Regions from separate parts of the Nocardiopsis baichengensis YIM 90130 genome, predicted to be linked through region 1. Evidence: riboswitches for the same ligand, from Rfam matches in the RefSeq annotation. Region 1 holds a riboswitch; each other region holds the start of a gene.
The links. A riboswitch is a leader RNA that binds a small molecule or an ion and turns the genes downstream of it on or off. The one in region 1 is predicted to bind cobalamin.
Positions count from the first base shown of each region.

Region 2: it holds a riboswitch for cobalamin, as region 1 does, so the genes downstream of both, metE (5-methyltetrahydropteroyltriglutamate--homocysteine S-methyltransferase) here and cobN (cobaltochelatase subunit CobN) in region 1, are expected to answer to the same signal.
Region 3: it holds a riboswitch for cobalamin, as region 1 does, so the genes downstream of both, C892_RS0124255 (ABC transporter substrate-binding protein) here and cobN (cobaltochelatase subunit CobN) in region 1, are expected to answer to the same signal.
Region 4: it holds a riboswitch for cobalamin, as region 1 does, so the genes downstream of both, C892_RS0113450 (ABC transporter substrate-binding protein) here and cobN (cobaltochelatase subunit CobN) in region 1, are expected to answer to the same signal.

Region 1 is NZ_ANAS01000039.1:5,042-10,928, forward strand. It holds gene C892_RS0125830 (nuclear transport factor 2 family protein) at 1-261, opposite strand, end outside; gene C892_RS0125835 (hypothetical protein) at 639-1,190, shown strand; gene C892_RS0125840 (hypothetical protein) at 1,305-1,844, opposite strand; cobalamin riboswitch at 1,942-2,086, shown strand; gene cobN (cobaltochelatase subunit CobN) at 2,150-5,887, shown strand, end outside.
Region 2 is NZ_ANAS01000009.1:83,719-89,605, forward strand. It holds gene C892_RS0109040 (DUF3558 domain-containing protein) at 367-1,089, shown strand; gene metE (5-methyltetrahydropteroyltriglutamate--homocysteine S-methyltransferase) at 1,199-3,472, opposite strand; cobalamin riboswitch at 3,610-3,838, opposite strand; gene C892_RS0109050 (polysaccharide deacetylase family protein) at 4,079-5,593, shown strand.
Region 3 is NZ_ANAS01000036.1:48,634-54,520, reverse strand. It holds gene nadE (NAD(+) synthase) at 1-763, opposite strand, end outside; gene C892_RS0124265 (putative glycolipid-binding domain-containing protein) at 886-1,443, opposite strand; gene putP (sodium/proline symporter PutP) at 1,622-3,166, opposite strand; cobalamin riboswitch at 3,383-3,549, shown strand; gene C892_RS0124255 (ABC transporter substrate-binding protein) at 3,643-4,635, shown strand; gene C892_RS0124250 (FecCD family ABC transporter permease) at 4,638-5,702, shown strand; gene C892_RS0124245 (MHYT domain-containing protein) at 5,751-5,887, opposite strand, start outside.
Region 4 is NZ_ANAS01000014.1:28,200-34,086, reverse strand. It holds gene C892_RS0113455 (carbohydrate-binding module family 20 domain-containing protein) at 1-1,210, opposite strand, end outside; cobalamin riboswitch at 1,486-1,670, shown strand; gene C892_RS0113450 (ABC transporter substrate-binding protein) at 1,737-2,834, shown strand; gene C892_RS0113445 (FecCD family ABC transporter permease) at 2,831-3,934, shown strand; gene C892_RS0113440 (ABC transporter ATP-binding protein) at 3,931-4,704, shown strand; gene C892_RS0113435 (S28 family serine protease) at 5,106-5,887, shown strand, end outside.

The DNA of each region.
Region 1 (5,887 bases):
GACCGCTCCCTCGCTCCCGTGCGTGAGGATGCTGTCCAGCTGCAGGGTCTCCGCCTGCCGTTCGACGGCCGTGGCCACCGCATCGGCGAAATCGGCCTTTCCGCGGACGGTGCGCCGTCCGACGATCTCCCAGACGACGTCGTCGGCGACGGTCGGCAGCAGCGCCTGCGCATCACGCTTCGCCAGCGCGATCGTGAAGTCGCGCAGGAGCTGTTTCCTGGGTGCGTTGCCGCAATCCGGTGCGACCGTGACCTGGACCATGGCGGAACACTAGCCGCCACGTCCGACAGCCGCGCGTCATGCGCGCGCCCCGTGCTCTTTCCGTCAGGAGGGCTGGGCGGCTCGGCCGCAAGGCTGTGCGTGTGGTCCGGGTGCGTTCTGGGACGTGCGTGTCATGGAGCCGTACCGGCGGTGAGGTCAATGAAGGGCATCCGGGCGCGCATCTCCCGAGACCGGGCCTGTGGACGACGGGTGGCGGGGGCCTGCGGCGCGCTCTACCGTGGTGGGCGACCGGTGGCGGACCGGGGACACGGGCCCGAAGCACACGCGCGACGCGGACGCGGCCCTCGAGGGAATGCGGCCGCCACGCCCTCCGGACGTGTCCGGAGGGGCCCACGGCCCGTGCCCACGGAGGTTCCATGAGCGCCGACCACGTCCCGACCACCGAGCCCGCCGGCGACCGCCGTCCGGACGGGCGCCCCGATGCGTCCCCTGCCGACGGCCCCCGCAGCGCGGCCGACCCGGCGCACCGGGTCGTCCTGGAGCTCGACCCCATGACCCACGCCGAGCTCGAACGGGCCGCCGCCGGGCGGACCGTCGGCTCCTACCTGTACGTCCTCGCCGGGCGCTACGCCCGCTGGAACGAGATGCGCGACTGGCTCGGCCACCTGGAGTCCTGCTACGGCTCCGTGCCCGCCGAGGCCCTGGAGCGGGTCCACCGGCGGATGCTCGGGCTGACCCCCGTCCGGGGCGCTGGCCGCACCCTGAGCGTGGCCTTCTCCGAGGAGGAGTTCGCCGAGCTGGAGATGTCCGCCGAGGGCCGCCCCCTGGCCCTGTTCGTCCGCGAGGCCGTCCTGGACCGCCTCACCTCGGAGGCGCCCTCCACCTCGGACGGCGTCCGTGCCGACGGCTCCGGTGACCGCTCCACCGAGCGTGACCGACCGGCCGACAGCGACCGCGCCGCACCGTAGGGGCGGTCCCGGGCGCTCCCGCCTGAGCGGCCCGGGTCGCCGGCCGGGCCGGTGGCCGGACCGCTCGGGCGGCCCGGCCACCGGCCCAGCGCGCTCTTCGCGGCCGGCGGCGCTCTACATGGCCGACAGCGACCGCGCGTAGTTCACCTGCTGGGTGACCTGCTGCATGGTCTCCGGGGTGCGCGCCGGGATGACCGTGGCGTAGTGGGAGTTGCCGTTGGACACCGTCACCTGGATGTTCCCGGTGGTCACCTTCTCCTTCATCAGGAGGAAGAACAGACCCAGCAGCCCCAGACCGCAGAACCAGATGAACAGCACGATGGAGCCGATCGTCAGGACCAGCCCGGTCGTGGAGAGCTTCTCCTCCACGTGGCTCATGTCGGTCACGTTCCACTGCGCGCCCCGGATGGGAAAGCGCCCCGAGGGGGTGATGACCTCGCTCTGCGTGAGGGTGATGTCCCCGATCGAGGTGAGGATCGGCTCACCGGACGCGGGCTGCGGGGCGGCGTCCCACCCGCCGGTGCCGGCCGGGACCATCTCGCCGTGGGAGTAAGGGAGGTCCCCGCCGGGGTAGGGCTGTCCGCCGTACGCCTGGTCGGCCGGCCTGCCGTACGGGTCGCCCGGGTCCGAAGGGGGTTGGGGATAGTCGCTCATGCGCCGATTCTCGCAAACCCCGGCCCTGCACAGGACGGGACGACAACCCTGGCCGGGTCCGGTCCCGCCGCCTCTGCGAAGATGGGCCTGCGCCGCCGAGGAACACGGAGCCCCGCCGCGGCGGGGTGCGAAGCCGTGGCTGTCCCGCAACTGTGAGGGAGGAGCCCGCCCCGACGCAGGCCACTGCCGGTCCGCCGGCGGGAAGGCACGGGCCGGGCGTCGATCCCCGAGCCAGGAGACTTCGCGGCGCTCGAAGAACGCTCGGCACCGGGGCGCGGACCCCGGCTCGACACGAAGGGCCACGCGTGGCAACGATCCTGCTGCTGTCCACCGCGGACACCGAACTCCTGGCCGCGCGCGCCGCGGAGGCGGGCTACCGGACCGCCAACCCGGCGCGCACCCCCGCCTCCGAGGTCCCCGCACTGCTCGACGGCGCCGACATCGCGGTGGTGCGCCTGCTGGGCGGCAGCGAGGCCTGGAAGGAGGGGCTGGAGGCGCTGCGCGCGAGCGGCGTCCCGCTGGTCGCCCTGGGCGGCGAGGCCGCCCCCGACGCCGAGATGATCGCGCTGTCCACGGTCGCCTCCGGGGTGGCCACCGAGGCCCACGCCTACCTGGCCGAGGGCGGCGTGGGCAACCTGCGCCAGCTCGCCCGCTTCCTGTCCGACACGGTGCTGCTCACCGGCGACGGCTTCGAGCCGCCGGCGAAGATGCCCGAGTTCGGGGTGCACCGCCTCCCGTGGCGCGAGGAGGCCGACCCGGAGCCGGAGGCCGGGCGCCCCACCGTCGCCGTGGTCTTCTACCGGGCCCACGAGCTGGCCGGCAACACCGACTTCGTCGACGTGCTGTGCCGCGCAGTCGAGGACGCCGGGGGCCACCCGCTGCCGGTCTTCTCCGGTTCGCTGCGCGGCCTGGACACCGACAACGCCCCGGGCCTGTTCACCCTGCTGGGCCGGGCCGACGCCGTGGTGACCACGGTGCTGGCCGCCGGGGGCGCCGTGGCCGCGGACGCCAGCGGCGGCGGCGACGAGGACGCCTGGGACGCCGGCGCCCTGGCCGCGCTCGACGTGCCGGTGCTCCAGGGCCTGGTCCTGACCTCCACCCGCGAGCAGTGGCAGGCCTCCGACGCCGCGCTCACCCCGATGGACGCGGGCATGCAGGTCGCCATCCCCGAGTTCGACGGCCGGCTGATCACCGTGCCCTTCTCCTTCAAGGAGGTCGGCGAGGCGGGCATCGCCGTGTACCGGGCCGACCCCGAGCGCGCCGCCCGCATCGCCGGGATCGCCGTGGCCCACGGCCGCCTGCGCTCGGTGCCGCACGCCGACCGCCGGCTGGCCGTGGTGCTCTCCTCCTACCCCACCAAGCACTCCCGGGTCGGCAACGCCGTGGGCCTGGACACCCCCGCCTCGGCGGTGCGCCTGTTCCGCCTGCTCGCCGAGCGCGGCTACGACCTGGGCTCCGACGACGCGCTGTGGCGCGTGCCCGCCCCGGAGGAGGGCCGGCGCGAGGACGACGGGGACCCGCTCATCCACGCGCTGATCGCCGCCGGCGGGCACGACGTGGAGTGGCTGAGCGAGGACCAGCTCGCCGCCGCCGAGGTGCGCGTGCCGCTGGAGGACTACCGGCGCTGGTTCGAGGCCCAGCCGAAGGAGCTGCGCGAGGCCGTCCGCGGCCACTGGGGCGATCCGCCCGGTGAGCTGTACGTCGACGACTCGCGCGGCCGCCCCGAGATCGTGCTGGCCTCGCTGCGCTTCGGCAACGTCGTGCTGATGATCCAGCCGCCGCGGGGCTTCGGGGAGAACCCGATCGCCATCTACCACGACCCCGACCTGCCGCCCTCGCACCACTACCTGGCCGCCTACCGGTGGATGGAGGCCGCCCCCGCCGACGGCGGCTTCGGCGCCCACGCCGTGGTGCACCTGGGCAAGCACGGCACCCTGGAGTGGCTGCCCGGCAAGGGCCTGGGCATGGCGGCCGAGGACGCGCCCGACGCGGTGCTGGGCAACCTGCCGCTGGTCTACCCCTTCATCGTCAACGACCCGGGCGAGGGCACCCAGGCCAAGCGGCGCGGCCACGCCACCGTGGTCGACCACCTGGTGCCGCCCATGGCGCGCGCCGACACCTACGGCGACATCGCCAAGCTGGAGCAGCTGCTCGACGAGTACGCCCTGGTCAGCGACCTGGACCCGGACAAGGGGCCGGCGCTGCGCGCGCAGATCTGGACCCTGATCAAGAGCGCCGAGCTGCACCACGACCTCCACCAGGAGGAGATGCCCTCCGAGGACGAGTTCGACGACTTCGTGATGCACGTCGACGGCTACCTGTGCGAGATCAAGGACGTGCAGATCCGCGACGGCCTGCACATCCTGGGCGCCGCCCCGCAGGGGGAGGCGCGGGTCAACCTCGCGCTCGCCGTGCTGCGGGCCACCCAGGTGTGGGGCGGGCGCGTGGGGGCGCTGCCGGGGCTGCGCGCGGCGCTGGCCCGCCGGTTCGGGCTGGACGAGAAGGAGCTGCTGGCCGAGCCGGGCGCCCGGGTGCAGGTGCCCGGGGAGCTGAGCGCCCTGGTCGACGGGCCCGCCCGGACCGCCTCGGACGCCGTGGACCTGATCGAGACGCTGGCCCGGCGCATGGTCGAGTACATGGAGGAGGACGGCTGGCGGGCCGACCGCGCCGAGGCGGCCGTGGCCGCGGTGCTCGGCGGCGACCGGGCCGACAGCGCCGACAGTGCCGCCGGTGCCGACGGCGGGGAGGCCGCGCAGGCGACGGCCGACATGGTGCGGGTGCTGGTCTTCGCCGCGGAGGAGGTGGTGCCGCGCCTGGACGCCACCGGGGCCGAGATCGACGCGGTCCTGCACGCCCTGGACGGCGGGCACATCCCCGCCGGCCCCTCCGGCTCGCCCACCCGCGGCCTGGTCAACGTGCTGCCCACCGGCCGCAACTTCTACTCGGTCGACCCCAAGGCGATCCCCGCGCGCAACTCCTGGGACGTGGGCCAGGCACTGGCCGACTCGCTGGTGGCCCGCCACCTGGCCGACACCGGCGCCTACCCCCGCTCGGTGGGCATCACCGTGTGGGGCACCGCCGCCATGCGCACCCAGGGCGACGACATCGCCGAGGTGCTGGCGCTGCTGGGCTGCCGCCCGGTGTGGGACGACGCCTCGCGCCGGGTGACCGGCTTCGAGGTGATCCCGCTGGAGGAGCTGGGCCGCCCGCGCATCGACGTGACGCTGCGCGTCTCCGGCTTCTTCCGGGACGCCTTCCCGCACGTGATCGGCCTGGTCGACGATGCCATCGCGGCGGTGTCGGAGCTGGAGGAGCCGGCCGAGTCCAACTACTGCCGCGCCCACGCGGTGGCGGACCTCGCCGAGCACGGCGACTGGCGGCGCGCCACCACCCGCATCTTCGGTTCCAAGCCGGGCGCCTACGGGGCGGGCCTGCTGCCGCTGATCGACTCGCGGAACTGGCGCGACGACGCCGACCTGGCCGAGGTGTACGCGGTGTGGGGCGGCTACGCCTACGGCCGCGGGCTGGACGGGGCCGAGGCCCGCACCGACATGGAGTCGGCCTTCCGCCGCATCTCGGTGGCGGCCAAGAACCAGGACACCCGCGAGCACGACATCGTCGACTCCGACGACTACTTCCAGTACCACGGCGGCATGGTGGCGATGGTGCGCCGCCTGACGGGCGAGTCCCCGGCCGCTTACATCGGCGACTCGGCGGTCCCCGAGCGGGTCAAGACCCGCACCCTCGGGGAGGAGACCCGCCGGGTGTTCCGCGCGCGCGTGGTCAACCCCCGGTGGATCGCGGCGATGCGCCGCCACGGCTACAAGGGCGCGTTCGAGCTCGCGGCCACGGTGGACTACCTGTTCGGCTACGACGCCACCGCCGGGGTCGTGGACGACTGGATGTACAAGACCCTGGCCGAGACCTACGTGTTCGACCCGGAGAACAGCGAGTTCCTGGAGGACTCGAACCCGTGGGCGCTGCGGGGGATCTCCGAGCGCCTGCTGGAAGCGGCCGACCGGGGCCTGTGGGCCGAGCCCGAC
Region 2 (5,887 bases), on a different contig from region 1:
ACGCTAGGATGCCGAACCCGGGGCCCGCCTCCTGCCGAGACCAGTCGCGGAGGGACGCCCGTGGAGTGGCGCGCCCGGCGCCCGGCTCCACGTTTCCCACCGGAATGGGGAACCGTGAGGACGCCTGCCGGCGTCTCACGAAAAGTTTCAGTCACGCAGGTGGCGAGGGGAGTCATGAGCGAAAACGGACCATACGGACAGCAGCCCGGCTTTCAGCCCCCCTATGGGGGGTCCGGACCGCAGTACCCCCCTCAGGACCAGCAGATGTACGCGGGCGGGCAGCCTCCCTACGGCCCCGGGGGGCCTGTCGGTCCCGGCGGTCCCGGCGGCCCGGGCTACCCGCCGCCGAAGAAGAGCAGCGCCGGGATGTGGATCGTCATCGTCGGCGGCGTCGTCATCGTGATCCTCGTGATCGCCGTGGTCTTCATGCTGATCCGCGGCGGCGGGGATGAGGGGCGGGAGCCGCAGGGCGGCGGCGAGCCCACCCAGGGCACCGAGGAGACCACCGCGTCCGAGGAGCCCCCGGAGGACGAGGAGACCCAGGCGGCCGGCCCACAGGGCGAGCCCCCCTACGAGCTCCCCCAGGACCCGTGCGCGTCGCTCTCGGAGTCGACCCTGGCCGACATCGGCGGCCGGGAGGGCAGCAAGTCGCTCACCGACTCCTCCTCGGACTGCACCTACACCTTGGAGGGCGAGGGCGACCAGAGCGGGTACGTCTCGGTCACCTACCAGGTGCCCTACGGCGGCTCGGACTCCATCGAGGGCGCCAAGGAGCGGTTCCAGAGCAGCCTGGACCGCGCGACCGACGAGAGCAACGACATCATCGAGACCGAGGTGCACGAGGTCGACGAGAAGGTCGACGTCGGCGAGGAGGCCGCCCTGGTCTTCTCCACGCAGAAGATCCTGCGCACCAACGACTCGGTGGCCACCCTGCTGGTGCGCCAGGGCAACATCGTCATGACCGTCGACTACACGATGACGCCGGGCTACCAGGCCGACGAGAGCGAGCCGGCCCCGCTGAAGTACGACGACGTCAAGGACCTGGTCCCGGAGCTGGGCGAGGAGGCGCTGGGCCAGATCGGCGCCTGAGCGCGGGTCCCCGTGTGAGAAGGGGGGTGCGGGCCGTCCGGCCCGCACCCCCTTTCCCGTTCTCTCCTTCCGGTCACCGCCCCGCTCGTGCCTCAGCGGGGCGCGGGGCTCACCCGGCCAGGTCGGCGCGGACCCGGCGGGCGGCCTGCACCATGTTCCGCAGCGCCGGCTCGATCTCGGCGTAGCCGCGGGTCTTGAGGCCGCAGTCGGGGTTCACCCACAGCCGCGCCGGGTCGACCGCGCGCAGGGCGGTGCGCAGCGCCGACTCGATCTCCTCGGCGGAGGGCACCCGCGGGGAGTGGATGTCGTAGACCCCCGGGCCGATGCCCCGGCGGTAGCCGGAGCGGTCCAGGTCGTCCACCAGCTCCATGTGCGAGCGGGCCGCCTCGACGCTGGTCACGTCCGCACCCAGCGCCTCGATCGCGCCGACGATCTCGCCGAACTCCGAGTAGCACATGTGCGTGTGGATGAGCGTGCGCTCACCCACCCCCGAGGTGGCCAGCCGGAACGAGCCCACGGCCCAGTCCAGGTACTCCTGGCGCTCGGAGGCGCGCAGCGGCAGCAGCTCCCGCAGCGCGGCCTCGTCCACCTGGATGTGCCGGATGCCCTCGCGCTCCAGGTCGGCGACCTCGTCGCGCAGGGCCAGGGCCACCTGGCGGGCGGTGTCGGCCAGCGGCTGGTCGTCGCGGACGAACGACCAGGCCAGCATGGTCACCGGGCCGGTGAGCATGCCCTTGACCGGCTTGGAGGTGCGCGACTGGGCGTAGGTGGCCCACTTCACCGTCATCGGCTCGGGGCGGTGCACGTCGCCGAAGAGGATCGGCGGGCGCACGCACCGCGAGCCGTAGGACTGCACCCAGCCCTTGGCGGTCGTGGTGTAGCCGCCCAGGCGCTCGGCGAAGTACTGGACCATGTCGTTGCGCTCGGGCTCGCCGTGCACGAGCACGTCCAGGCCGATGTCCTCCTGCAGGGCGATGACCTTGTCGATCTCCCCCCGCATCCGGGCCTCGTACTCCTCCTCCCCGATGGCGCCGGTGCGGTGCTCGGCCCGGGCCTTGCGGATCTCCTCGGTCTGCGGGAACGAGCCGATGGTGGTGGTGGGCAGGTACTGCGGCTCGCCCTCGCTGTTCCAGCGGCCCTCGCGCAGGCGCTGCTCGCCCTCCGCGCCCAGGGACTGCAGGCGGGCCCGCACCTGGGCGTTGCGGAAGCCCTCCGGCTCGGGCAGGTCGGCCCGGGCGCGCTCCAGGTCGGCCGCGGCGCCGTCGGGGTCGCTCAGCGCGCGCCCCAGCAGCGCCACCTCGTCCAGCTTCTGCCGGGCGAAGGCCAGCCGCGCCCGCAGCGCCGGGTCCATGCCGGTCTCGGCGTCCAGGTCGACCGGGACGTGCAGCAGCGAGCAGGAGGTGTTGACCACCACCTCGCGGGCCAGGCCCATCAGGGGGGTCAGCCGGGACAGCGCCGCGCGCACGTCGGTGCGCCAGACGTTGCGCCCGTCGACCACGCCGGCGAGCAGGGTCTTGTCGCCCAGCCCGGAGACGGCCGCCAGCTCCTCGGCGGTGTCCGGCCCGGCCACCAGGTCCAGGGCGATCCGCTCGGCGCCGGTGCGCTTGAACGCCTCCAGGGCCTCGGTGCCGATCGGGCCGAAGTAGGTGCCCACGGTGATCTGCGGGCGGTCCTTCTCCTGGCCCAGGACCCGGTAGGCGCGCTCGAACTCGCCCACCGCGGCACGGCCGCGGTCGGTGGCCAGGACCGGCTCGTCGAGCTGGACGTGCTCGGCCCCGGCCGCGCGCAGCCGGCGCAGCAGCTCGGCGTAGGCCGGGAGCAGCCCGTCGAGCAGCTCCAGCGGGTTCCACCCCTCGGGGGCGCCGGCGGCCGGCTTGGACAGCAGCAGGAAGGTCACCGGGCCCACGACCACCGGCCGGGTGAGGTATCCCAGCCCCTTGGCCTGGGTGAACTCCGACAGCGGCTTGGCCCCGGCCAGCCGGAAGGCCGTGTGCGGGGACAGCTCGGGGACCAGGTAGTGGTAGTTGGTGTCGAACCACTTCGTCATCTCCAGCGGCGCGGTCTCCTGCACACCGCGCGCCATGGCGAAGTAGCGGTCCAGCTCCGTGGCGCGGTCCTCGGCCTCCTCGGGGCGCCCGAAACGGGTCGGCACGGCGCCGAACAGCACGGCCGTGTCGAGCATGTGGTCGTAGTAGGAGAAGGTGTTGGACGGCATCTCGTCGATCCCGGCCTCGGAGTAGGCCTCCCAGGCGGCGCGGCGCAGCCGCGCCCCGACGGCGTCCAGCTCGGCTGCGCTGCTCCGGCCGGCCCAGTACGCCTCGCAGGCGCGCTTGAGTTCCCGGTCCGGTCCGATGCGCGGGTATCCGTGAACGGTCGTCGTCACTGGCTTCGTCTCTCCCTCGTCGATCAGCCGTTGGGCCGCGAGTCGAGGCAGAGCGCGCGGCGGGGCCGCCCGCAGCGCGGACCGATCCCGCCGACCGCCGCCCTCCCTCGGGGCTCACGGACCACCGTGGGCGCGGCCGCGCCCACGGGCGGTCGGCAGGTATTCGGACTCACGGGCGTGGCCCCCTCCCTGCCGGGGAGGATGCCGGCCTACCGGCCGCCGCTTCCCAGACGCTGCCGCGTCCAGTGCTCCTGGCGGCTTTCGTTCCCGCTCACCGCTGCGGGGCAGTCCCGGATTCGCACCGGGTTCCCTCTTTCGACACGCCCGGCGTTTCGCCGTGCACGTACCGACCGCGAGTGGAAGTATAGGCACGCACCCCTTCCGGCCCCGAGGCCGGGTCCGCCTCCCCCTCCCCCACCGGCCCCCGGAACCCCGCTTGGGCGATCCGTCCCGAGGTTTTCCCCTCCTGTGACCGAAACCCGGAACCCCGCGCGCCGTCGGGTGCGATGATCCAACCATTGTGTCCGCTTCTTCCGATAAAGCGAAAGTCGAAGGCCGTTGCTCCGCCATTCCCGTGTCGAACCCCGACCGTTCTCCGCACGCGCCGTGCTCGCCGTCCCGGTCGCCCTCGCCACGCTGCTCTGCGCCTGCAGTCCCAGCGAGGGCGAGAACACCGGCGGATCGGAGGAGCAGGCCCCGCAGCGCCCCGAGGGCGAGCCCGACGCCCTGACCGCAGTCGCCCCGGACACCGTCGAAGGCCTCGGTGAGGAGAGCCGCTCCGAGGACGAGGGCGGTGTCGACGTGGAGATCGCCTACCCGACCGTCCCCGGCGCCGAGCCGTTCGCCGAGAGGCTGGACGCCATCGCCGAGGACGAGGCCGAGGACTTCCGCGAGGCCGCGCCCGGCGCCGAGTCGCTGGAGGTGCGGGGCGCGCTGAGCGCCGCCGGACCGGACGTGCTCGCGGTGCGCCTGGAGCTGTCCGAAAAGGACTCCGACGGGGAGCGCACCGGCTACTCCACCTACTGGTACGACACCGCCGAGGGGCACACCGCCTACTCCACCGAGCTGCTGGCCGGCCAGAAGGAGCTGGAGGAGCTCGACGGGCTGGTCAAGGACCGCCTGGAGGAGGACGGAGTGGAGCCGGAGGCGCTCTACCCCATCGCCGAGCTCTACGACTCGGTCGGCTTCAACCCCGACGGCGACCTGGTGGTCGAGTTCGACGAGGGGCAGGTGGCCCCGGCCGACGAGGGGCGGGTGCACGCCGTGGTCCCCGGCGAGGACGCCGAGCCGCTGCTGTCGGACTTCGGCGCGCAGGCGCGGACGACCGCCACGCAGGTCACGCCGGGCCTGGAGCTGGAGGAGGCCGCGGCCCCCAAGGACGGCGGCCCGGCGGGCGGGGTCCCGGGGCGGTTCGACCCCGACGCGGGCGGCGCGGACTGCTCCGACCCCGACAGCAAGTGCGTCGCGCTGACCTTCGACGACGGCCCGGGCGGTCGGACCCCCGAGCTGCTGGACACGCTGGCCGAGCACGACGCCAAGGCCACCTTCTTCGTCACCGGGGAGCCGGTGCGCGAGCACCCGCGCACCGTGCGCCGCGAGTACGCCGAGGGGCACGAGATCGCCAACCACACGGTGACCCACCCGGACCTGACCTCGGTGGGCGAGGGCCAGGTGCGCGACGAGCTGTCCGAGGTCAACGGCCTGGTGCGCAGGGAGACCGGGATGCTGCCGACGCTGATGCGCCCGCCGTACGGGGCCACCGACGGCAAGGTCGCCTCGGTCGCCGAGGACCTGGGCCTGGCGGAGATCATCTGGAACGTCGACACCAACGACTGGAAGGACCGGAACTCCTCGGTGGTGGCCGACCGCGCGCTGAAGGGGGCCGCGCCGGGCGCGATCATCCTCATGCACGACATCCACGGCACCACCATCGACGCGGTGCCGGAGATCGTGGAGGGGCTGAACGAGAAGGGCTACACGATGGTGACGGTCTCCCAGCTCCTGGACGAGACCGAGCCGGGCGAGAGCTACCTCGACGGAGTCCCGGACGAGCCCGAGGACGACGGGGACGAGGACGAGAAGGACGAGAAGAAGGGCGAGGAGAAGGAGGAGAAGGACTAGCCTCCTCCGCCCGGCCCCTCTCCCCCGCCACAGGCCCCGGCCCCGAACACGGGCTCGGGGCCTTCCGTACGCGCCCGGCGAGGGATACGGACCGTCCGATACCCGGGGGTGTCCTGCGGGCGACCGAGTCGATGCGCAGACGTTATCGGGCGGGCGGCTCGGCGCACGCCCGAACGCCGCTCACCATCACCGCAGTTCAGAGGGGCCGTTGCCCGGCACGGCCGCTTCCGGCCGCCGCCGCGGTGCGCGCCACGCCCGGGCCCGGGCGGCCGCGGGCGGCCCGGACGCCCGGCC
Region 3 (5,887 bases), on a different contig from region 1:
CGCGGGCGTCGACGGGGAGGCCCTCCAGGAAGTCGTCGATCTGGTCGTAGGTGAGGCCGAGCGCCTCCTCGTCGGGCTTCTGCGGGCTCAGCGACTCCAGGTCGGCCGTGGGGGTCTTGTCCACGATGTCCGCCGGAGCGCCCAGCTCGGCGGCGACCGCGCGGACGCGACGCTTGGTCAGCCCGGTGAGCGGCACCAGGTCGGCGGCTCCGTCGCCGAACTTGGTGAAGAAGCCGGTCACCGCCTCGGCCGCGTGGTCGGTGCCGACCACCAGGCCGCCGGCCGCCCCGGCGACGGCGTACTGGGCGGCCATCCGCTCGCGCGCCTTGGCGTTGCCGATGACGAAGTCCCGGGCCGAGTCGCCCGCGTAGTCCAGGCCGGCCTTGTCCAGGGCGTCGGCCAGCCCGTCCGTGGCGGGACGGACGTCGACGGTCAGGATCCTGTCCGGGGCGATGAAGCCCAGCGCGCGCTGGGCGTCGTCCTCGTCGCGCTGCACCCCGTAGGGCAGGCGCATGGCGATGAACTCGGCGTCCCCGCCGCCCTCGCGCACCCGCTCGGCGGCCAGCTGGCACAGCCGCCCGGCGGTGCTGGAGTCGACGCCCCCACTGATCCCCAGCACCAGCGCGCGGGCACCGGTGGAGATCAGCCGCTCGACGAGGAACGCGACGCGGCGCTCGATCTCCCGGCGCACGTCGAACTCCGGGGCGACCTCCAGGTCGCGGATGATCTCACTGCGGGCGTCGCTCAGGTCGGGTGCGCTCATGTGGGTCCTCCCCGGGGCTGCGTCTGTCCTCGGAGGATTATCCCGCTCCCGGGCAGGGCACCGGGCATCGGGGCCTGAAGCGGGCCGACAGGGGGCCGGGAGGGGCCGGGGTGCGCCGACGCTCACGCGGCGCGCGTGTACATGCCTTCGAGGTCGAAGGGAACCCCCTCGCGGTCGACGGTCACCCGGACGGTGCCCAGCGCCTCGTCGCTGATCTCGTAGCACTGGCGTCCCCCGGCCGGCTCCAAGCGGGTGCACCGGCGGGCGATCTTGCGCACCGTCAGGCCGGGAACGTCGACCCACGCCATCGCGATCTCGCGCGCCTCCCCCTTGCGCAGGCCCAGCCTGCGGACGGGAAGGGTCACCGTCAGCGGGGTGCAGGAGGCGCACACGTCCACGCAGCCGTCGAGGTCGGGGCGGCGTGTCCCGTCGACGCTCCACTGCGCCCCCGCGCGGCACAGCTCCACCGCCTTCATGCCCTGATCGGTCACGGCCTCAAAGCGCGCACGGAGGACCTCCCAGGCCAGGTCCGTGCGCACGGTCAGGCGGCCGCCGAAAGGGCGCTCCCCCGCGGCGGCCTCCGTCGCCTCCAGGCGGAAGCCGTCGCGCTCGGCGATGACCGTGCCCACACCCGTGCCCTCGCCGCCCAGGCGGCGCCATGCAGCGGGATGCTCACACATGCGTCTGTTCTACCGTTCGCCCCCGTTACGCACCAGAACGCCCCCATCACAATGCATGAACGGAGGGCGATCCGGAGATGGGACGCCGAAACGGCGGTGCGCATGCGGAAGGGCCCCGCGCGGACGGTACGCGGGGCCCTTCCTTGTGAGGGGGGCGTGGTCGGATCGGACCGCGCCGTCAGGCGGACCCGGCCCTCTGCTTGGCGCCGCGGTACTCGGCGTCCACGCGGTCGAAGTCCTCGGCCATCCCGTCGGTCGCCTTGGCGAGCCCGTTGAAGACGAAGATCGCCGCGACGCTGACCACGACCGCCGGGACCATCGCGTACAGGCCGGTCTCCAGCACCTTCTCGTCCAGGACGTCCCAGATGACCGCGGTGGCGCCGCCGCCGACCATCCCGGCCAGCGCGCCGGTCCAGGTCATCCTCTTCCAGTACAGCGACAGCAGGATCACCGGGCCGAAGCCGGCGCCGAACCCGGCCCAGGCGTAGCCCACCAGGTCCATCACGGTGTTGTTCCCGCTCAGCGCGATCCCGGCGGCGGCCACCGCCACCGCCACGACCGCCAGCCGGCTGACCCACACCAGGGTCAGCGGCGAGGCGTCGCGCTTGAGGAAGGCCCGGTAGCCGTCCTCGGTGAGCGCCGAGGAGGCGACCAGCAGCTGGGAGTCGGCGGTGCTCATCACCGCGGCCAGGATGGCGGCCAGCAGCAGCCCGGCCACCCACGGGTTCATCAGGGCCTGGATGAGCGAGGGGAAGACGTTCTCGGCGTTGTCCAGCTCGCTGTCGAAGCCGAAGTAGGCGACGCCGGCGAAGCCCATGACCACGGCCAGGGTCATCGCCGAGACGGCCCAGGCCACGCTGACCGCGCCGGCCCGCGGCACGTCGCCCACCGAGCGGATGCCCATGAAGCGGGCGAGGATGTGCGGCTGGCCGAGGTAGCCGATGCCCCAGGCCAGACCGGAGATGACGACGACCGGGGCGAGGACGGCGCCGGTGTCGAGCGCCCCCTGGCCCTGGAAGCCGCCCAGGACGGAGGAGAGGCCGCCGGTGCCGCGCTCGGCGTCGCCGGTGATCGCGACGATGGCCACGATCGGCACGACGAGCAGCGCGATCCACATCATGACGGCCTGCACGACGTCGGTGTAGCTGACCGCGAGGAACCCGCCCAGGAAGGTGTAGAGCACCACGATCGACACGCCGGCCACGATGGCGACGGCCGAGCTCAGACCGAAGACCTGCTCGAAGAGCCCGCCCATGGCCACCAGGCCGGAGGCGACGTAGAACAGGTAGAAGGCCAGGATGAGCAGGGCCGAGACGCCGCGCAGCAGACCGGTGCGGTCGCCGAAGCGGTTCTCCAGGTAGGAGGAGAGCGTCAGGGAGTCGGACTCGCCGCCGCTGCGGGCGTCGGTGGCGCGCTCGGTGTACACGCGCAACCGGCCGGCGATGAGGATCCAGCTGCCGGCGAAGCCGAGCGCCAGGCCCACGGCGATCCAGGCCTCTCCCAGGCCCGACAGGTAGATGGCACCGGGCAGCCCCAGCAGGAGCCAGCCGCTGAAGTCGCTGGCGTTCGCGCTCAGGCCGGCGACCCAGCTGTTGAGCCTTCGGCCGCCGAGCACGAAGTCCGACAGCGACACGGTTCGCTTGTACACCCACAGACCGATCCCCACCATCACCACGAAGTACGCGGCGAAGGTGAGGACGGACGCCAGCAGTGACTGGTCCACGCCTGGCCCCCTTTTCTCCAGCTCAGGATGGTGACGACCACCGCATCCTGTACTCCGCGTCACGTGCGGCGCAATGACCGATATGCACTTCGCCACTCCTTCGAGATACGGCCGTCACATTCGTCCTCCATAGTTGTCCGACCAGCCAGAACATGGCCGAGCAGTTGTCCGATCGCACAGCGCGGACCTGCCTTCTCCCGCTCTGGGCCCTCCCCGTACGCTGGTGCCGCGACGGGAGCCAGGAAGCCGGTGCGAGTCCGGCACGGTCCCGCCACTGTGACCGGGGAGCCGACCCCGCTGGAGGCCACGGCGCGCGAGCGCTGGAAGGCCGGGCGACGCGACGATCCGGGAGTCAGGAGACTGACCCGTCGCGGAACGTTGCCGACCAGGGGCGCGGACCCCGGAGAGGATGCACACGTGCACGGCCCTGCCCTGCCCTTTCCCGGACGCGCCCGGATCCCGGGAGAGGACCGGACGTGCACCTTCGACCCCCGCACGGCGCCCCCGCGCGCCTGATCGCCCTGACCGCGGCCGCCGCAGCACTGGCCGGCTGCGGCACCACCGGCGCCTCCGAGGAGGAGGCCGCCCCCGCAGAGGGCTACCCCGTCACGGTCTCCGAGTGCGACCGCGAGGTGACCGTCGACGCCCCGCCCGAGCGGGCGGTCACCCTGAACCAGCACGCCACCGAGGTGATGCTGGCGCTCGGCCTGGAGGACCGCATGGTCGGCACCGCCTACCTCGACGACGCGGTGCTGCCCGAGTACGAGCAGGCCTACGAGGAGGTCCCGGTCCTGGCCGACGAGTACCCCTCCTTCGAGGACCTGCTCGCCGCCGAGCCCGACTTCGCCTACGCCGGCTACCCCGGCAGCGCCTTCGACGAGGCCGAGGGGCGCGGCCGCGACGCCCTCGAGGACGCGGGCATGACCACCTACGGCAGCCTCGAGCAGTGCGCGGACGAGGTGGGCGTGGAGACCTCACACCAGGAGATCCGCAACATCGGCGAGCTCTTCGGCGTCGAGGACCGCGCCGAGGAGCTGATCGCCGGGATCGATGAGCGCCTCGCGGAGACGGACTCCCGGATGGAGGGCACCGAACCGGTCGACGTGCTGGTGGTGGACAACGTCGACACCACGGTCTTCACCTCCGGCGGCAAGGGGATCGGCACCGACATCATCGAGCGCGCGGGCGGGCGCAACGTCTTCGACGACGTCGACCAGGTGTTCTCCGACGTGTCCATCGAGCAGGCCGCCGACCGCGAGCCCGAGGCCATCGTCTTCTACGACTACGGCTCGATCACGGTCGAGGAGAAGATCCAGGCCGTCAAGGACGACCCCCTGCTCTCGGGCACCGAGGCGGTGCGCGAGGAGCGCTTCGCGGTCCTGCCGCTGTCCTCGGCGGTGGTGGGGGTGCGCATCGGCGACGCCGTCGCCGACGTCGCCGACCAGCTGCACCCGGGCGAGGACGGCTGAGCGTGCGCACCGCGACGGGGCGCCGCCCCGGCCTGCTCCCCCTGCCCCTGGTGCTGGGTCTGCTCGCGGGCGCGCTGCCGGTGGCGGCCACCTTCGGCGTGATCGTCGGCTCGGTGGACGTCTCCTTCGCCGACACCTGGCGCATCACCGCCCACCGCCTGCTGCCCGGGCTGGTCGAACCGGACTGGCCGCGCGCCCACGAGGCGATCGTGGTCACCGCCCGCGCCCCGCGCGTGCTGCTGGCGGCGATGACGGGCGCGGGGCTGGCCGGGGTGGGCGCCGTGCTGCAGACCCTGGTGCGCAACCCGCTGGCCGACCCGCTGCTGCTGGGCATCTCCTCGGGGGCGACCCTGGGGGCGGTCCTGGTGGTGATCGGCGGCGTCACGCTCTTCGGCGCCTACTCCATGCCGGCGGCCGCGTTCCTCGGCGCGCTGGGCACGCTCGTGGCCGTGTACCTGCTGGCCCGCACCGGGCGGCGGATGACGGTCACCCGGCTCATCCTGTCCGGGGTGGTCGTGGGCCAGGTGTGCTCGGCCATGGCGAGCCTGATGATCATGATGTCGGGCGACCCGCACGCCTCGCGGGCCGTCCAGCGCTGGACGCTGGGCGGCCTGGGCGGGACCACCTGGGAGGACCTGCCGCTGGCCGCAGTGGCGGTGGGGGTCGGGCTGCTGGCGACGGCCGCCGCCACGCCCGCGCTCAACGTGCTCCAGCTGGGCGAGGAGATGGCGCACGGCATGGGGCTGAGGGTGCACCGGTTCCGCGCGCTGATGTTCGTCGCCACGTCCCTGGCGACGGGGGTGCTCGTCGCCCTCTCAGGGCCGATCGGGTTCGTCGGGCTGATGATGCCGCACATCGCCCGGCTGCTGGTGGGGACGGACCACCGGCGCGCCGTCCCGGTCGCGGTCCTGCTCGGGGCGTCGTTCATGGTCATGGCCGACCTGGCGGCGCGCACGCTCGCCGCGCCCCAGGAGATCCCGGTCGGCATCCTCACCGCCCTGTGCGGGGCGCCCTTCTTCCTGTGGCTGATGCGCCGCGACGCGCGCGCGGGCAAGACGATGGGCTGAGCGGACCGTTCGGGGCCCTGGGCCTGGGCCGGTGCACCGGAGGAGCGGCTAGGGGACGGCGGCTTCTCCGGTGACCGGGCGCTCGTCGGGCAGGACCAGGAGCAGCAGGGTGCCCAGCACCAGGAAGGCGCCCGGACCGATCACCATCGGGGTCAGGAAGGCCAGGGCGGGGACGCCTCCGGACG
Region 4 (5,887 bases), on a different contig from region 1:
CGTTGAGCGCGCGGTGCTCGCACACCCACCGCTCCTGCGCGCAGTCGGCGGCCTCGGTGGTCCCGTCGGCCGCCATGGGCGGGCCCTGTTCGGTGGAGGTGAACGCGTAGCTGGACATCACCTTGGGCGTGCCGTAGCCGTGCGCCAGCAGGAAGGCCTGGGCCAGGTCGTAGCGGTCCCGGTCGGTCCCGTGCGTCAGGGTGGGCTCGGAGCGCTGAGTGTCGTGGTTGACGACGAAGGAGACCGCGCTGTCCGAGGCCAGCTTGCCCTCCTCCAGGTCCTTGGCGCCCTGGAGGTTCCCGTCGGCGAAGTCGTGGCCGATCCGGCGCTGGTAGTCGAACTCGGTCACGTCGCCGATCCCGGTGTACTCGTCCTCGCCGATCGCCGCGTCGGCGATCACCTCCTGGAAGACGTAGGGCGCCTCGTTCCACCCGGGAACGGTGCCGGGGAGCATGTCCACGACGGCCTGCAGGTCCTCGGGCGGCATGTGCTTGGCCGCGTCGATGCGGAACCCGGCCACGCCCATGTCGACGAGCGAGGCGAGGTAGTCGCCGAGGCGCTCGCGCACGTAGGCGTCGCCGGTCGCCAGGTCGCTCAGCCCGAGCAGCTCGCAGGTGCGCACCTCCCAGGGGTCGCTCCAGTCCTCGATGTCGCGGCCGCACTCGGCGGTGTTGAAGTCCTGCTCGGTGTAGCCGTGGGCGCCGTCGCCGAACAGGTCGGGGTAGGAGTACTTCTCGTACGCGCCGCCCGCGCTGCCCGGGCCCGCCCCGACCGACCCGGTGCCGGTCATGTGGTTGACGATCGCGTCGACGTAGATCCGGACGCCGGAGTCGCGGCAGCGGTCGACCATGTCCTGGAAGTCGGCGGCGGTGCCCCGGCGGGTGTCGTCCAGGCGGTAGCTGACCGGCTGGTAGTCCTGCCACCAGGGGTAGCCCTCCTCTTCCAGCACGACGTGCTCCTGGGGCGGGGAGACCTGGACGGCGGCGTAGCCGTTGGGGCCCAGGACGTCCTCGCACTCCTGGGCGACCGACTCCCAGCGCCATTGGAAGAGGTGGACGACGGCGCCGCCGTCGTCGGGGGCGGCGGCCGGGGACGCGGCCGCGGCTGCGGGCGCCCCGGACGCGGGCTGCCAGGGGGCCGCGGCCGGCAGGGCCGCGCCGAGCAGCAGCACCGCGGCCAGGGTGAGGGTTCTTCGGAGGATGAGGGGCATCGCGCTCTCCTCGTGTGCGGGGGTGCGGGGGGATGGGCGGCCGTGCCGCACCGGCGCGGAACGACCGCCACGTAAAGATCTTGCTATATCTGCAAGAACTTTCAATACGTGCCGAAACATAGCAGCAATGACCGGCGATGTGAACGGCCTCACACCGCCTTCATCTCCGCGGACACGCCGGCCACGGCCGGATCCTGCAAAATCTTGCGCACACGTGCACCGACGGCCGCCTCCCGGAGGCGCCCCTGCCCTCCGCCCGCGAGGGCCCCGACTGCTACGGTTTCCAGCCGTCGGCCGCCCCATCAGGGCGTACAGGGAATCCGGTGCGAATCCGGAACTGGCGCGCAGCGGTGAGGGGGACGGCCGGGGCACGACGCCACTGGACCGCGAACGCGGTCCGGGAAGGCGCCCCGGCCGTGCGAACCCGAGTCCGAAGACCTGGCCGACCCCGGAAGGCCGCCCCGCGGCCTTCGGGAGAACGTGTCCGCCGGCCCCGCGCACGGGCCCCGCACAAGGAAAGGCCTCCGTGGCGACTCCTGCCCCGGCTGCCCACGGCAGCCCCGTCCCCCGTCCCGCCCGCCGCCGCCCCCGCCCGGCCCCCGCCCTCGGCGCCCTGGCCGCGGCGGCGCTCCTGCTCTCCGGATGCGCCTCCGCCGGAGGCGGCGAAGGAGGCGGCGACGCCTCCGGCCCCGAGGCCGCCGGCTCCCCCAAGACGATCGAGAACTGCGGCCGGGAGGTCGAGGTGGCGGCCCCGCCGCAGAGCGCCGTCGCCCTCGACCAGGGCACCACCGAGATCCTGCTCTCCCTCGGGCTGGCCGACCGCATGGCCGGCACCGCCAAGTGGACCGACCCGGTCATGGAGGGGCTGGAGGACGAGGAGGAGAAGGTGCCCCGCCTCGCCGAGCACATGCCCTCCTTCGAGCGCGTCCTCGACGCCGAGCCCGACTTCGTCGGCGCCTCGTTCGCCTCGACCATGGGCACCGGCGGCGTGGCCGAGCGGGACGACTTCGAGGAGCTGGGCGTGCCCACCTACCTCTCCCCCGCCGACTGCGTCGGCAAGGACAACAGCACCGGCGGCGACGGCACGCGCGACGAGCCCCTGGAGATGGAGACGGTCTACCGGGAGGTCCGCGAGCTGGCGGACCTGTTCGGCGTCGAGGACCGCGGCGAGGAGCTCGTCGCCGACCTGCAGGAGCGCGTCGACACCGCCACCGAGGGGATCGACCCCGACACCGCCTCCGACACCACGCTCATGTACTGGTTCTCCGACTCCAACGCCCCCTACATGGCCGGGTGCTGCGGCGCCCCGGGCATCATCACCGGGGCCGTGGGGGCGCAGAACGCCTTCGACGACACCTCCGACGAGTGGCCGCAGATCAACTGGGAGACGGTCGCCGACCGCGACCCCGACCACCTCGTGGTGGGCGACCTGACCCGGGAGACGCAGACCGCCGAGAGCGCCGAGGCCAAGATCGAGTTCTTGGAGAGCGACCCGGTCACCCGGAACATGGAGGCGGTGCGCGAGGAGCGCTACATCGTGGTGAGCGGCGCGTCGATGAACCCCTCGATCCGGACGGTCGAGGGCATCGAGCAGGTCGCCGACGCGCTGTCGTCGGCATCATGACGGCGGGGCGGAGCGCGGCCGCGGCCGCCGCCGGCCTGGTGATCCTGGCCCTGTCGGTGGCCGCCGCCACCGCCCTCGGTCCGGCGGGGATCACGGTCCCCGAGGTGGCGGCGGTGGCCTGGTCCCGGACGGGCGGACCCGAGTCGGGGCTGTCGGCGGTGCGCGAGGGCATCGTGTGGGAGCTGCGCCTGCCCCGCGCGCTGCTCGCCGCGGTGTGCGGGGCCGGGCTCGCGGTCTGCGGGGCGGTGCTGCAGTCCCTGCTGCGCAACCCGTTGGCCGACCCGTTCGTGCTGGGCGTGTCCTCGGGGGCCTCGACCGGCGCCGTCCTGGTGCTGGTCCTCGGTGTCGGGGGCGGGCTGTTCTCCCTGTCCACCGGCGCGTTCGCCGGCGCGTGCGTCTCCTTCGCGCTGGTGCTGCTGCTCAGCAGGCTCTCCGGCGGCACCACCGCCAAGGTGGTGCTGTCCGGGGTGGCGGTCATGCAGCTGTTCTCCGCGCTGACCTCGCTGATCGTGTACTCCTCGGCCGACGCCGAGCAGGCCCGGAGCGTGCTGTTCTGGCTGCTCGGGTCGCTCAGCGGCGCGCGCTGGGACGACGTGTGGCCGTGCGCCGCCGCCCTGGTGGCCGCCCTGGCCGTGTTCGCCTCGCGCGCCCGGGAACTGGACGCCTTCGCCTTCGGCGAGGACGCGGCGGCCGCCCTGGGCGTGGCGGTGGGCAGGACCCGCCTGGTGCTGCTGCTCGCCACCGCGCTGCTCACCGCGTTCCTGGTCAGCAGCGCCGGGGCGATCGGGTTCGTCGGGCTCGTGCTGCCGCACGCCGTCCGGGCGCTGACGGGCCCCGGCCACCGGCACGTCCTGCCCGCGAGCGCGCTGGCCGGCGCCGTCTTCCTGGTCTGGGTCGACGCGCTGTCCCGCAACGTGTTCGCCCCACAGGACCTTCCCGTGGGGGTGGTGACCTCGCTGATCGGAGTTCCCGCGTTCATGTACATCCTCTACCGGGGCCGCCCGTCGCGCTCGGCGGGGCCGAAGCGCCGGCGTCCGCTCGATGCGCACCCGCGCCCCGCCGGCCCCACCGCCCGCGCGTCCGCGGGAGGCCGCCGGTGAGCCTGCTCGCACACGAGGTCTCCTGGTCGGTCGGCGGCCGGCTGGTGGTCGACGGGGTGAGCCTCGCGCCCGCGCCCGGCACCACCACCGGGCTGCTCGGGCCGAACGGGTCGGGCAAGTCGTCGCTGCTGCGCCTGCTGGCCGGGCTCCGTCCCGCCGCCGCGGGCGTGGTGGAGCTGGACGGGGTGCCGCTGGCACGGGTGGGGCGCCGGACGGCGGCCCGCCGCATCGCCGTGGTCGAGCAGAACGCCGCGACCGAGACCGACCTGACCGTGGCCGAGGTCGCCGGGCTCGGGCGGATCCCGCACCGGCGCGCGTGGTCGGCGCCGTCCCGGTCGGACGAGGACGCGGTCGAGCGGGCGCTGGAGCGGGTCGGCCTGGCCGACCGGGCGGACGAGGCCTGGCACACGCTCTCGGGCGGGGAGCGCCAGCGCGCGCAGATCGCCCGGGCCCTGGCGCAGGGGCCGCACGAGCTGCTGCTGGACGAGCCGACCAACCACCTCGACATCGCCCACCAGCTGGACGTGCTGGACCTGGTGGCCCGGCTGGAGGTCACCGCGGTGGTGGCCCTGCACGACCTGAACCTGGCGGCGATGTTCTGCGACCGCCTCCTGGTCCTGAAGGACGGGCGGGCCGTCGCCGCTGGCACCCCCGCCGAGGTGATCACGGAGGACCTCATCGCCGAGGTGTACGGCGTGCGCGCGGAGGTGGAGCCGCGCGGCCCCGAGGCCAGGCCGTCGGTCCATTTCCTGCCGGGCCGACCGGTGTGAGCCGGTCGAGGGGCCGGGCGGCCTGCCTCCTCGGCGATGGGCACGGCCGTGGAAGCACCGGTCCCTTCGACCGCCGCACGACGGCTCGCCGCGTTCCAGACGCCTCCGGCTCAGACCGACCGGGCGAAGTCCCACCACACGGAAGGACACCATCACCCAGGCGGGACGGGGTCCGCTGAAGTGGTGCGGCTCTCGGCGGCCGTGGCCGCTGGAGCCTCCCCCTCTTGAAGCCGACGTGCCCCACCGGGCCCGGGGACGGCGCCACGGTCGTGCGCCCGCCCGCCCGGCCGCGGGCCGGGGGCCCATTGCCCCGCTCGTGCCGTCTGTCTAGGTTTGCTTGCGGTCGGGCGCCGACCGCGTGCCGACCGGACCGCCACCGGACTCCACTCACGAGGTTCGTCTTGCGCAGACCGTCCCCCCGCCTCGGTGCCGCCGCGGCCGCCGCCGCTGCGCTGCTCGCCGGCTCCCTGCTCGCCCCCGCCCCCGCCGCGGCCGGACCGGCCTCCGCCGCATCCGCCGACCCCGCTGCCGCATCGGCCTCCGACCGGAGCGGGGAGGACATCCTCGACCGGCTGCTGGCCGTTCCCGGGATGCGGCTCATCGAGGAGAAGCCCGCCGAGGGGCACCGCTTCTTCGTGCTGGCCTACACCCAGCCCGTCGACCACCGCGACCCCGGCTCCGGCACCTTCGAACAGCGCCTGACCGTGCTGCACCGCGGCACCGACCGCCCCACCGTCTTCTCCACCTCCGGTTACGACCTGCCCGCCGACCCCCGGCCGTCGCGCTCGGAGCCGGCCCGGATCGCCGACGCCAACCAGGTGTCGCTCGAATACCGCTTCTTCGGCGAATCGCGCCCGGACACCGGTTCGGACTGGTCGGCGCTGACCAGTGAGCAGGCCGCCGACGACCAGCACCGGATCTTCACCGCCCTGGACCCCCTCTACCCGCGGGAGTGGATCGCCACCGGCGGCAGCAAGGGCGGGATGACCGCGGTGTTCTACGAACGCTTCCACCCCGGGGACATGGACGGGGTGGTCGCCTACGTCGCCCCCAACGACGCCGACCGGCCCGGCGACCGGGCCTACGAGCGGATGCTCGAACGCGTGGGCACCGCCGAGTGCCGGCAGGCGCTGGAGGAGGTCCAGGTGGAGACCCTGGAGCGGCGCGAGAGCATGGTCGAGCG